Linked DNA regions of Spartinivicinus marinus. The protein of the gene in region 1 interacts with the protein of each later gene in a pairwise test. Links are inferred from orthologs where the notes say so. Each region holds a gene or a part of one and is shown on either strand. Other genes may lie near its edges.

The links.
Region 2: the proteins of ftsH (region 1) and hflC interact in binary tests that used the Escherichia coli proteins (3 or more experiments, as listed by UniProt). The link is inferred for Spartinivicinus marinus from one-to-one orthologs.

The regions. Positions count from the first base shown.
Region 1 is NZ_JAPJZK010000001.1:3,802,494-3,810,647, reverse strand. The notes cover bases 2,678-5,599. They hold ftsH (ATP-dependent zinc metalloprotease FtsH), read right to left. Parts: upstream 5,148-5,599; coding sequence 3,207-5,147; downstream 2,678-3,206. Other genes in these bases: rlmE (23S rRNA (uridine(2552)-2'-O)-methyltransferase RlmE), read right to left, coding at 5,411-5,599; folP (dihydropteroate synthase), read right to left, coding at 2,678-3,139. Outside these bases: preprotein translocase subunit SecG, read right to left, coding at 1-63; tpiA (triose-phosphate isomerase), read right to left, coding at 64-810; glmM (phosphoglucosamine mutase), read right to left, coding at 918-2,261; more of folP, read right to left, coding at 2,303-2,677; more of rlmE, read right to left, coding at 5,600-6,031; ribosome assembly RNA-binding protein YhbY, read left to right, coding at 6,293-6,598; transcription elongation factor GreA, read right to left, coding at 6,647-7,123; carB (carbamoyl-phosphate synthase large subunit), read right to left, coding at 7,116-8,154. UniProt on the Escherichia coli protein: Acts as a processive, ATP-dependent zinc metallopeptidase for both cytoplasmic and membrane proteins. Plays a role in the quality control of integral membrane proteins.
Region 2 is NZ_JAPJZK010000001.1:3,427,721-3,432,355, reverse strand. What follows is about bases 715-3,714. They hold hflC (protease modulator HflC), read right to left. Parts: upstream 2,752-3,714; coding sequence 1,678-2,751; downstream 715-1,677. Other genes in these bases: hflK (FtsH protease activity modulator HflK), read right to left, coding at 2,748-3,714; OQE68_RS15460 (DUF2065 domain-containing protein), read right to left, coding at 1,332-1,526; OQE68_RS15465 (ATP phosphoribosyltransferase regulatory subunit), read right to left, coding at 715-1,183. Also shown: more of OQE68_RS15465, read right to left, coding at 11-714; more of hflK, read right to left, coding at 3,715-3,929; ribosome rescue GTPase HflX, read right to left, coding at 4,116-4,635.

The DNA.
Region 1 (8,154 bases):
TAGGATTAAGCCAATCAAGGCTAGCGCAGCCAATACATGACCAATTAAAATTAATGTCTCCATTTAATTACCTGCAGCTCGACAAATCGCAAAAAACTCTTCAGCCTGCAATGAGGCACCACCAACTAAACCACCATCAATGTCAGGCATCGCAAAAAGCTGCCCAGCATTATCCGACTTTACACTACCACCATACAACACTTTAACACTATCAGCCCGTTCAGCGAGCAGCTCTCTAAGCTGAAACCGAATAAACTCATGCATTTCTTGAGCTTGTTCTGGTGAGGCTGTTTCTCCAGTCCCTATTGCCCAAATTGGCTCATAAGCAATAATGAAGGAGCCTCTTAATTCTTCTAAGCTCAATGCTTGCAGTTGTTTTTTTATCACAATTTGAGCGTTACCTTGCTGCCGCTCTTCCAGTGACTCACCAATACAGATAACTGGCACCAACCCACCAGCTACAACTGCCTTACACTTTTCAGCCACTTGCTGGTCTGTTTCTTTAAATATTACCCTTCTTTCAGAGTGCCCAATAATGACATATTGCACTCCAAATTCCTGCAACATTTTAAGTGAAACTTCGCCTGTGTAAGCACCCACAGAATACTCTGAAGCATTTTGCGCACCCAATTGAATATTGCTACTTTCAATTAACTGTTCAACTTGTGCTAAATAAGGTGCAGGCGGACAAATTACAATAGTTGTTGCTTGCTGCCCAACCAGCTGCTTTTTAAGCCCACTAACCAAGTTAGCATTAGCAGCTAAGCCGCCATTCATCTTCCAATTAGCAATTACAATTGGTGTTCGCATGATACCTACACTGTTTTTGGGGCAGGAATGTTACCCCATGATTCATTCGCAGACAATAAACAAAGTTATTATCAGTACTTTATAGCTTAGGCCAGGTAGTAGATTTTCTACTCAAGTACAACTGCTTCTTTAACTGCGTCCGCAAGCTGACTAACTAACATATTAACTTTTAGCTCGTCCTCACCTTCAACCATTACCCGAATAACAGGCTCCGTACCAGAAGGCCTTAACAAAACTCTTCCCTTTCCTGACAGCTCAGCTTCTACCTCGCTTACAGCAGCTTGAATCTGAGTATTTTTGGCAATATCTACTTTATTTGTCAGTTTAACATTAACCATTTTCTGAGGGAATTTACACATCTGCTGCTTTACTTCAAACAACGATAACTGCCTTGATTGTAATGCTTTTAAAACCTGCAAAGCAGAAACAATACCATCACCAGTTGTTGCTACATCTCGACATATAATGTGGCCAGAAGACTCTCCACCTAAATACCAACCCTTTGCAAGCAGCATTTCATTGACATAGCGATCGCCCACTTTTGCTCTAGCAAAAGGTATATTCATTTCTGACAAGGCTAGTTCCATACCAAGATTCGTCATCAAGGTACCAACTACTCCTCCATGCAGTACTTGTTGGTGAGCCTGACTACTGGCAATAATAAATAACAGCTCATCACCATCTACAGCTTGCCCCTGATGATCAACCATCATCACCCGATCACCATCGCCATCAAAAGCAATACCTAGATCAGCTTTTTCTTCTATTACTTTTTGCTGCAAAGCAGTTAAATGGGTAGAACCAACTCCCTTATTAATATTGATACCATTTGGCTCTACTCCTATCGAGACAACTTCAGCCCCCAACTCTCCAAAAACGGCAGGCCCAACATGATAGGTAGCTCCATTAGCGGCATCAACAACAATTTTCAACCCACTAAGATCAAGATTACCTGCTACCGTGCCTTTGCAATACTCAATATAACGCCCTGCAGCATCATTAATTCGAGTCGCCTTTCCCAGCATACCAGAGTCAACACATTTAACCTCTTGCTCCAGCATTGCTTCAATGGCCAGCTCGACATGATCGCCTAGTTTTGTCCCAGTAGCGGAAAAAAACTTAATACCATTATCTTGGTATGGATTGTGGGATGCACTAATAACAATACCAGCATGCGCATTAAAGGTTCTGGTTAAATAAGCAATGGCAGGCGTTGGCATCGGCCCTAGCAAACTGACATCAACACCAGCGGCTGATAGTCCTGCCTCCAAAGCAGCCTCAAACATATAGCCAGAAATACGCGTATCCTTACCAATCAAAATTTTGCCTCTACCCTCTTGGGCAAATACTTTCCCTGCAGCCCAGCCCAGCTTTAACATAAAGTCTGGAGTAATGGGGTATTGTCCAACCTGGCCTCGAATACCATCAGTTCCAAAGTATTTTTTTTTCATCTTTGCAGCCACAAATAACAGTTAAAATAAGAATTCCTATACTAATTTGCCCCTTGAATAGCCTGGACTAATTTCAAGCAATCTACACTCGCAGCTACATCATGCACTCTAAAAATACTACCACCTTGCAAGTAGCACCAAAGATTAACTGCCAGCGTACCATACAGTCGATCATCCACGTCTTTATTCAAAATAGCGCCAATCATGGATTTTCTTGACACTCCAATCAATATTGGTAACTCAAGTTTTTTCAAGTCTGCTAAATGCTTCGCCAAATTAAAGTTATGCTCTACAGTTTTTCCAAAGCCAAAACCCGGATCAAGAATTAATCGTGACCGACTAATTCCAATTGCCTCACAAGCTTTGATCCGAGTAAGCAAAAACTGTTTTACATCATCAACCACAGAGGAGTAGTAGGGATTTTCCTGCATACTGCCTGGCTCACCCTGCATGTGCATCAAGCAAATTGGCAGACTGGTATTAGCTGCAGCCTGTAAAGCGCCATCACACTGCAAAGCCCTCACATCATTTATCAAACCAGCCCCTTTATTCTCTGCTTCAGTAATTACGACTGGGGTACTTGTATCTACTGACACAACCACATCAAGCTGCTGGGTAATTTTCTCGACAACAGGAATAACTCGATCCAACTCTTCAGCAACACTAACTGGCTTTGCACCAGGTCGAGTTGATTCCCCTCCAACATCAATGATGCTAGCCCCCTCTTTTACCATTTTCTCAGCTTGAGCCAAGGCCTGATCCAGGTATTTATAGGAACCTCCATCATAAAAGGAGTCTGGTGTTACATTGAGAACCCCCATTACATGAGGGTGGCTCAAATCAAGAAAGCGATTACCACAAGCTAATAGCTGAGTCATGGTGTGATTTCAGAAGTTTATTTGTTACTTAGAAAGGAGGGCTCAAAGTAAAAAGCAAAGGCGAGCATTAATGCTCGCCAGCGGGTCCACCTATAGAAGGGTCTGGTGCTTTTGTTTCTTTATCTTGAGGCTTTTTATCAAGATCAGTCACAGCACCTCCTCCCGATGAATCTCCATCATGCCAGCCGGCTGGGGGGCGAGGTTTTTTGCCAGCCATGATGTCATCAATTTGCTGAGTATCAATAGTCTCATACTGCATCAATGCTTCAGCCATTAAATCCAGTTTATCTCTGTTTTCCTTTAGGATTTTTTCTGCTGTCGCATAGCACTCATCAATCAAAGAGCGCACTTCTTCATCAATAATACGTGCAGTTTGAGGCGATACATTCAAGCGTGAGCCTCCCTGGCTACGCCCCAAAAAGACTTCGCCTTCATCTTCATCATACATCAAAGGACCCAGCTTCTCAGACAAGCCCCACTTTGCGACCATGTTGCGAGCAATTTGAGTTGCACGCTGGATATCATTGGATGCACCGGTAGTAACACCGTTTGCACCAAGCGTCATCTCTTCAGCAATTCGCCCACCAAATAAGCTACATATCTGACTAGTTAGTGCTTGCTTACTTTGACTGTAACGATCTTCCTCAGGCAAGAACATGGTAACGCCCAACGCTCTACCTCTTGGAATAATAGTCACTTTATAAACAGGGTCATGCTCAGGTACCAAGCGCCCAACAATCGCGTGACCAGCTTCATGATAAGCAGTATTTAGCTTTTCTTTCTCGCTCATCACCATGGACTTGCGCTCAGCACCCATCATAATTTTATCTTTAGCCAGTTCAAATTCTTTCATTGAAACAGTGCGATTGTTTGCTCTTGCAGCAAATAAAGCCGCTTCATTAACCAGGTTGGCCAAGTCAGCTCCGGAAAATCCAGGAGTACCACGAGCAATAATCGATGGATTAACATCATCTGCTAAAGGTACTTTCCGCATATGCACCTTCAAAATTTGCTCACGACCACGAATATCTGGCAACGGCACAACTACTTGGCGATCAAAACGACCGGGCCTTAATAGCGCGGGATCAAGCACATCTGGACGGTTTGTTGCGGCAATGACAATCACACCTTCATTACCTTCAAAGCCATCCATTTCCACCAGCAATTGGTTAAGGGTTTGCTCTCTCTCATCGTGACCACCACCAAGACCAGCACCACGATGACGACCAACTGCATCAATTTCATCAATAAAGATAATACAGGGTGATTGCTTCTTAGCCTGGTCAAACATATCCCGAACCCGCGAAGCACCGACACCAACAAACATTTCGACAAAGTCAGAGCCAGAAATAGTAAAGAATGGTACTTTTGCTTCACCTGCAATAGCTTTAGCCAAGAGTGTTTTACCAGTACCTGGTGAGCCAACCATTAATACGCCACGAGGTATACGACCACCTAAGCGCTTGAACTTACCTGGATCACGCAAGAACTCTACCAGTTCTTGAACATCATCTTTGGCTTCATCAACACCAGCTACATCAGCAAAGGTAGTTTTAATCTGATCTTCACCAAGCAAGCGGGCCTTGCTTTTACCAAAACTCATTGGGCCACCACGACCTCCCGAACCACCTTGCATCTGACGCATGAAAAACATGAATACAGCAATGATGACTAAAATTGGGAAGCTAGCAACTAGCAGCTGAGTCCAAATACTTTGCTTTTCTAATGGTTTGGCTACTACTTCAACCTGATTAGACAACAAATCATCCATTAACTTGTTATCTTGAATAGTGGGAGGAAGGTTAGTCTCAAAACGTTCACTACCGTTCAATATACCCGTTACTGTAAAACCATCAATAACGACCTTACTAACCTGTTTATTTTCTACCAAATTGACAAACTGTGTATAGGTCAGCTCTTTGGTTGATGACTGCATGTTGCCGAAGTTTTTAAATACTGTCAGCAATACCAACGCGATTATTAGCCATAAAACTAAATTCTTTGCCATATCATTCAACGGGCTACCCTCTTCGAGCGAACAAGCCTAACAGTCACTCGGTCTGTTTGTAATTATGCGGCTAAGATAAAGAAGTTGGCTGTATACTTACTTAACGTTTCTTTAAAGCTGCACAGTATTTTACAATCGTTCCACGAGCATGCTAAACAATAGCACTAGCCAAAGTTTATGGTGCTATACCTTACTACAGATCCATTACTTGAAACAGTTTCTCATCTATAGTTTAGCGCTATTAACTCTATTACCGAAGCTGATTAACCTTTAAACCCCTTTCCAAGCAGATAAACTTCACGTGAACGCGATCTTGATGCTTGTGGTTTTCGAGTTACCACTGAAGCAAAAACCTCTCGCATCGCCTTAAAATATTGATCAAATCCTTCACCTTGGAATACTTTCGTTAAAAAACACCCCTTCGGTTTCAGCACTTGCAAGGACAAGTCCAGTGCTAGTTCAGCCAAATACATAGCTTTAGGCTGATCAACGGCCTTCATACCACTCATATTGGGGGCCATATCAGAAATTACAAGGTCTACTCTATCAGCACCAATTGAAGCCAAAATTTCTTTTAAAACGGCCTCCTCAGTAAAGTCACCTTGAACAAAGCTAACATCAGCAATAGGGTCCATTGGCAAAATATCAGAAGCGACAACTTTGCCTTTATCCCCGATCAACTGCGCAGCCACTTGAGTCCAACCGCCAGGGGCCGCCCCCAAATCAACCACTGTCATGCCAGGCTTGAGTAAGCAATCTTTTTGCTGAATTTCCAGCAACTTATAGCTGGCTCGGGAGCGGTAGCCATCTTTTTGTGACTGCTTTACAAACTGATCAGAAAAATGTTCTTGTAGCCAACGATTACTGCTTTTTGACCGCCCCATAACCTACAATTCTCATTAAAAAATTATATTGATAAATAAGTGGTAGCATTATAAAAGCAATAGGAGAGCCTTTAACAGCCAAACTACCATGCTTCAAAATTTTTGGTTTACTCTTACTCACTATTTCACTTGAGCCACTATGCAACAACCTAACAGTTCTTGTATTATCCGCGACCTTATTTGATGGTGTATGCTTCTTAATTACAGTATGCTCCTCTAGTTTATCATGAGAAATCACTTAAGTTTTACGGAATCATTTACATGGCTTTAACCGCTGCACAAAAGAAGCGCTTTCGCACCATCGGCCACAATCTCAAACCAGTGGTTACCATTGCTAGTAATGGGCTGTCAGCAGGGGTTTTAGAAGAAACCACTCGAGCCCTAGCTGATCACGAACTAATCAAAGTTAAGTTTGCAGTGGGAGATAGAGAAGCAAAAAAAGCATTTATTGGTGAGCTTTGTAAAGAAGTCGGTGCTGAACTGGTTCAAACCATCGGCAATATTGCACTCATTTACAAACCAGCCAAAGAGCCGAATCCAGCATTATCAAACTTATTACGCAGCTAAAAAAAAACCCCTGCTCAAAGGGGCTTTTTTATTTATCAACAGAATAGTTTATAGGTGCTTAACTTCTGCAACCTCATACTCAGTGTCACCAGCAGGCGTCTTAACCAGAACAACATCCCCTTCTTCTTTACCAATTAAGGCTCGAGCAATAGGAGAACTCACGGATACTTTATTACTTTTAATATCCGCCTCATCTTCACCCACTATCTGGTATTCCATTTCTTCATCTGAGTCTAAATTAATCAGCGCAACTGTAGTACCAAAAAACACTTTACCCGTTTTAGCAATTTTGGTGACATCAATTACCTGAGCGCTTGATAATTTCGCTTCTATTTCATTGATCCGTCCTTCAGTGAAGCTTTGCTGCTCCCTAGCTGCATGGTACTCAGCATTTTCCTTAAGATCACCATGCTCTCGAGCATCGGCAATTGCTTGAATAATTCTTGGGCGCTCAACCCCTTTTAGTCGTTCTAACTCATCCCTTAGGGCACGTTCACCCTGGACAGTCATTGGAACCCTATTCATTCATAATACCTTTGTGCAAATCCTGTAGCCGACGAACTGTTCGCTCAGGGCCAAATTGAATTGCCTGAGCAACAGCCTCAGCTCCTGCTAATGTAGTAGAGTAAGGCACTTTATGCTGTAACGCTGATCGCCTAATCATATAAGAGTCAGCAATAGCTTGGCGCCCCTCGGTAGTATTGATCACTAGCGAAATTTCGTCATTTTTAATCATGTCAACTAAGTGCGGACGGCCTTCAGTCACTTTATTCACTCGCTGAATTACCAGGCCAGCTGACTCTAAAGCTTTTGCTGTACCAGCAGTTGCGTAAATACTAAAGCCTTGAGCAATAAGTGCCTTTGCCACACCAACCGCTCGTGGCTTGTCTTCATCTCTAACACTGATAATAACTTTGCCTTCTGTTGGCAGCATAGCATGAGCAGCCAGATGTCCTTTAGCAAAAGCTTCTGCAAAGCTATCCCCCACCCCCATCACTTCACCTGTTGATTTCATTTCAGGCCCTAAAATCGGGTCCACACCTGGAAACTTATTAAATGGAAAAACCGACTCTTTCACACAGAAATAAGGGGGGATTATTTCCTCAGTAAAACCAACTTCTGCTAGCGACTTGCCAGCCATTACCAGTGCTGCCACTTTCGCTAACGAGCGGCCTATGCATTTTGAAACAAATGGTACCGTTCGTGAAGCCCTTGGGTTGACTTCAATGACATAAATTTCGTCATCCTGAATTGCCAGTTGCACATTCATTAACCCAACTACGCCCAGCTCAAGCGCCATTCGCTTCACTTGCTCGCGAATCTGATCCTGAAAATCTTTGCTGAGACTGTAGGGAGGTAGAGAGCAGGCAGAATCACCAGAGTGTACGCCCGCTTGCTCGATATGTTGCATAATGGCGCCAATCACCACAGCTTTACCATCACAAACCGCATCAATATCAACCTCAATGGCACGGTTCAAGAAAAAGTCTAGTAAAACCGGACTGTCATTGGAAACCTGAACCGCTTCCCGCATATATTTTTGCAGTTCTTCTTCA
Region 2 (4,635 bases), 380 kb from region 1 along the record:
CAAAAACTAATCAAAATGGAGCTATTTGCCAGCTCTCATTTATAAGCTGTAGTTTTCGATTGCACCCTAACTCTTTTGGCTGCTGTACTTGGTCTGGTAGTTCTCTAACAACCCTTTCACCCTGAGCTCGCAATGCCTGGACTGCTTCAAACGGCACATCAATAGGCGCCCAAATCGCATTATCAGCAGGCTCTGAAGGTGCTATTAAATCAAGCAATACTTTTAAGTCAGAACTAAATCCTGTTGCTGGACGAGAGCGACCAAATACTTTACCAATACCATCATAACGGCCACCCTGGGCAACTGCTTGTCCTTGGCCTGGTACATAAGCCGCAAATAAAATACCTGTATGGTAGTTATAACCTCTTAACTCACACAGGTCGAAGTAAATCGTTAGCGACGAACTAAACTGACGAACAGCTAAACCCACTTGTTCAAGCGTGCGAATAGCATTGTGCACATTTTCATTGGCATTTGATAAAACAGTTCTTGCCTGTTTCAATGTATCAAAATCACCTGATAACTCAGGTAGAGCCAACAACATATTGGCTACATCAACATCATCAACATAATTAGCTACAAAGTCCGCTAGCTCCGTAGCATCTTTACGCTGCAAAATATCAAACAATTCTTGCTGACGCTCTTCAGATAATTGGGCTTGAGCCACTAAGCCACGAAAAATCCCCACATGGCCCATATCCAAATAAACATTTTGAATAGTTAAGCTATTCAGTGTTTCCAACATTAAGCTAATGACCTCAACATCACTGGCTATACCAGAATGGCCATATAACTCTGCTCCCACCTGAATTGGGCTACGAGAAGCAGCCAACGAACAAGGCTTGGTATGAAAAACACTGCCTGCATAACACAGTCTAACCGGACCTTCTCGTTTTAAGGTATGTGCATCCATTCTTGCTACAGAAGGCGTAGTATCAGCACGTAACCCTAATAACCGCCCAGTTAGTTGATCAATTATTTTAAAGGTTTGTAAATCAAGATCATGGCCCGCTCCTGCTTGGAGGGACTCTAGATACTCAAGATGAGGAGGAATAACCAGGTCATAACCCCAGCAATGGTAAAGGTCGAGAAGTTTTCGCCTTAGCTGTTCAATTTGCATTGCTGCAGGCGGTAACACCTCATCTATACCGTCCGGCAATAACCAACGATCTGCAATTGTCATGTTATATCCGGCCTTTTTATGGATAGTGTCTCTGTTGGCTTTTTAACGTCAGCTTCTTTAAATCAAAAAAGCTCTCAATTTATTTAGCTTAAGAAGTGCACACTTATAGTCTACACCAGCAAGAATATTTTGGGCTTTACTGGTCAAATTACGAATTAATTAAATATAACAAGCCAGTCCCAGCTAGCATGCTTACCAAACCAGCTAGCCGTAATTGGCGGTCATCAAAGGTTGCTAGTTTTGCCACTAAGTCACGCCACCGACTGGGGTACAAAAAAGGAATAATCCCTTCAATGACCAACATGAGGCAAAATGCAACTAATAACTCGTGCCAAAAATTCATGCTTTCCCTTAGGCAATAAAAAAACCGGGTGATAACCCGGTTTGGATGATACTAACATGATTTATTAGCAGAATTGAAGCGATTTCAACCAGCTCATTACAAGCAGCTGATCAAATAACCAACTATTCTGCCAATAGCACTTCTACCATGTTTATTGATTATTTTCTGCACTAGAAGTATTTGTTATTGCATGAGGTGTTTTCAAATATTTAAAGAAATCACTTTCAGGCTTTAACACCATAATATCGCCTTGCTGCTTAAAGGCCTGACGGTAAGCTTGTAAACTACGGTAAAAGTTATAAAACTCTTGGTCACTGCCATAAGCTTCTGCATAAACAGCCGCTGCTTCCTGGTCACCTTCACCTCGTAATTGTTCAGCAATCTGATAGGCTTTCGCTAACAGTTCACGACGCTCACGATCCGCTTCAGCACGAATTTCTTCTGCTTTTTGCTTACCAAATGAACGAATTTCCTGAGCCTCTTTTTCCCGCTCAGTAATCATCCTTTCATAGACTGAATCACTCACCTGTTCTGGCAAATCAATTCGCTTAAAGCGCACATCCACAATTTCAATGCCATACTTTTCTTTAATTTGCACTTGTTCATTCAAGCTTTTTTTAATGCTGAAAATCAGCTTGTCACGCAGGTCTTCAGGCTCTTCTTCTGCGGCACTTGCTGCAGCTTTAGCTGCTGCTTTCTGTACAGCCGTTTTTGCTATTTCAACACCAGCAGCAAGCTGAACTGCACTATCATCTAGCACCAGCGTTTCCTGCGCACACTTAAAGCGAGAACGTTTCTTAATGTTAGACTTACCTGACACAACTTCTTTTAGCTCACACTGGGCAATCAAGTTACGCAAGCCTGATTCAATTAGCTGTGACAGTAGCCGATTGGCTTGAATAATGTTGCCTGATGTTGCTGTATAAAAACGCTGTACATCAGCTATTCGCCACTTTACAAAAGAGTCAACAACTAGCGCCTTTTTTTCCTGAGTAAAAAAGCGTTCTTGAGCTGCATCTAACGTTAGTAACCGGCCATCAAAGAGTTTCACCTTGTCAATAAATGGCGCTTTAAAGTGGAGGCCTGCTGGCACATCAGGGTTTTTAACCTGACCAAACCGTAGCACCACTGCCCGCTCACGCTCGCTGACAATATAAGCTGATTCCCAGCCAACAATAACAATAGCTAAGGCAATAATAATGGTTGCTAAGCTTTTACCTGTCATCTTGCAACCCTCCCACCAGTTCGATTTGAAGAAGTACGCTTACGTAGTTGTCCAGCTACTTTATCAGCTATTGCATCCATCTCTTGCTGAGTAAGAACAGGCTGACCAGTTAGAGAGGTAGGTGCCGTTGGGTTAGCTCCCATGAGTTTGTCTAGCGGTAAATACATCAGGTTATTACCACCTTCCACATCAACAATCACTTTATTGGTTTCACCTAGTACATCTTGAATCGTTTCTATATACATTCGACTACGGGTAATTTCTGGTGCTTTTTTATACTCAACTAGCACCTGCTTAAAGCGAGAAGTTTCACCATTAGCCTTCGCCGTTATTTCAGCTTTATAGGCCTGAGCCTCTTCTGTTATCCGCTTACTTTTACCTTTTGCCTGAGGAAGAATCGCATTACGGTAAGCAATTGCCTTATTTTGCACCCGCTCACGGTCTTCCCTAGCACGAATCACATCATCAAAAGCAGCTTGCACTTCTCTTGGTGGCTGAGTGCTTTCTACGTTGATTTTGCTAATGTAAAGGCCCGATTTATAGTCATTAACATAAGCCTGAAGTCTTTCAGCCACTTCAGCAGAAATAATACTACGGCCTTCTGTTAATACTGAGTGCATTTTTGAAGTACCTACCACATGACGTAAGGCACTTTGAGTTGCCTGTTCCAGCGTACTGATTGGATCAGCAATTTCCAGCACATAGTTTTTCAGGTTGGAAACATTGTATTGAACCGACAAAGAGACTTCGACGATATTTTCATCTTCAGTCAACATCTTCTGCCTTACATTGTAAGTTCGCAGCTCAGTTACATTTTCCTGAAATTTCGAGTCAATTGGAGGGAAGTAAAAGTGCAAGCCTGGCCCTACGGTTTCTTTATACTCACCAAACCGCAAGACAACTACTTGCTCCTTTTCATCCACAGTAAATGCAGCACTCCAAAAATATAAGACGGCAAGCAAAACAAAAGCGATTGGGAAAATACCACCCGCAGCAGAGCCAGATGATCTGCCGCCTTGGCCACCACCTTTGCCACCGAACAGGCTGCCAATTTTTTCATTTAATTTACGGAAAGCTTCATCCAGATCAGGAGGACCTTGGTTATTATTGCCACGATTCCCCCCGTTGCCCCAGGGATCTTTATCATTTCCGTTACCACCCGGTTCATTCCAGGCCATAAACTTCTCCATTACACCAGTGTTGGATTAGTAAGCTGATAGGTGCACTTCCCAATAACACATTCGCTATATTAGAAGGTGCTCCTTAACAAAGTTGTTGTTATGGCTATGATACTAGTTAATTCGGATAAATCTACGACTGTGCATTGTAAGAGCGACAGTTGCTGCCTTCAACCCGTACCCTTATTAATGGGTTACTGACAATAAAGCCTCTGGTTTTAACCCAGAACGACCTAACAACCTATCGTAGTCCTGCTTTGGCATTCTGATTTTTACCAGCGTATTGCCAGCTGCATCTATTGACTCAGACTGCACCACTCCCAACTCATAAAACTGTGCTCTTAACCGACTTTGCTGAGGGGTTAAAGTAATGGTTTGCTGAATTAATTGATCCCCCATATGCTCAGCAATGGCCTTAACTAATAACTCAGTGCCATTACCTTGTTGAGCAGACAACCAAACCCGGGTGGGCACTCCCTGTTCATTATAATCGACTCGTGGCTGTACATCAGACAATTGGTCTATCTTGTTGTATACCTGAAGACTAGGCAACTCATTGGCACCAATTTCTTTTAGGACGGCTTCCACTTGCTCAATATTGTCTTGATAGTTTGGGTCACTGATATCAACGACATGAACCAACAGATCAGCCATTACCGTTTCTTCAAGAGTTGCCCTAAAAGCCTCTACCAGCTTATGCGGCAAA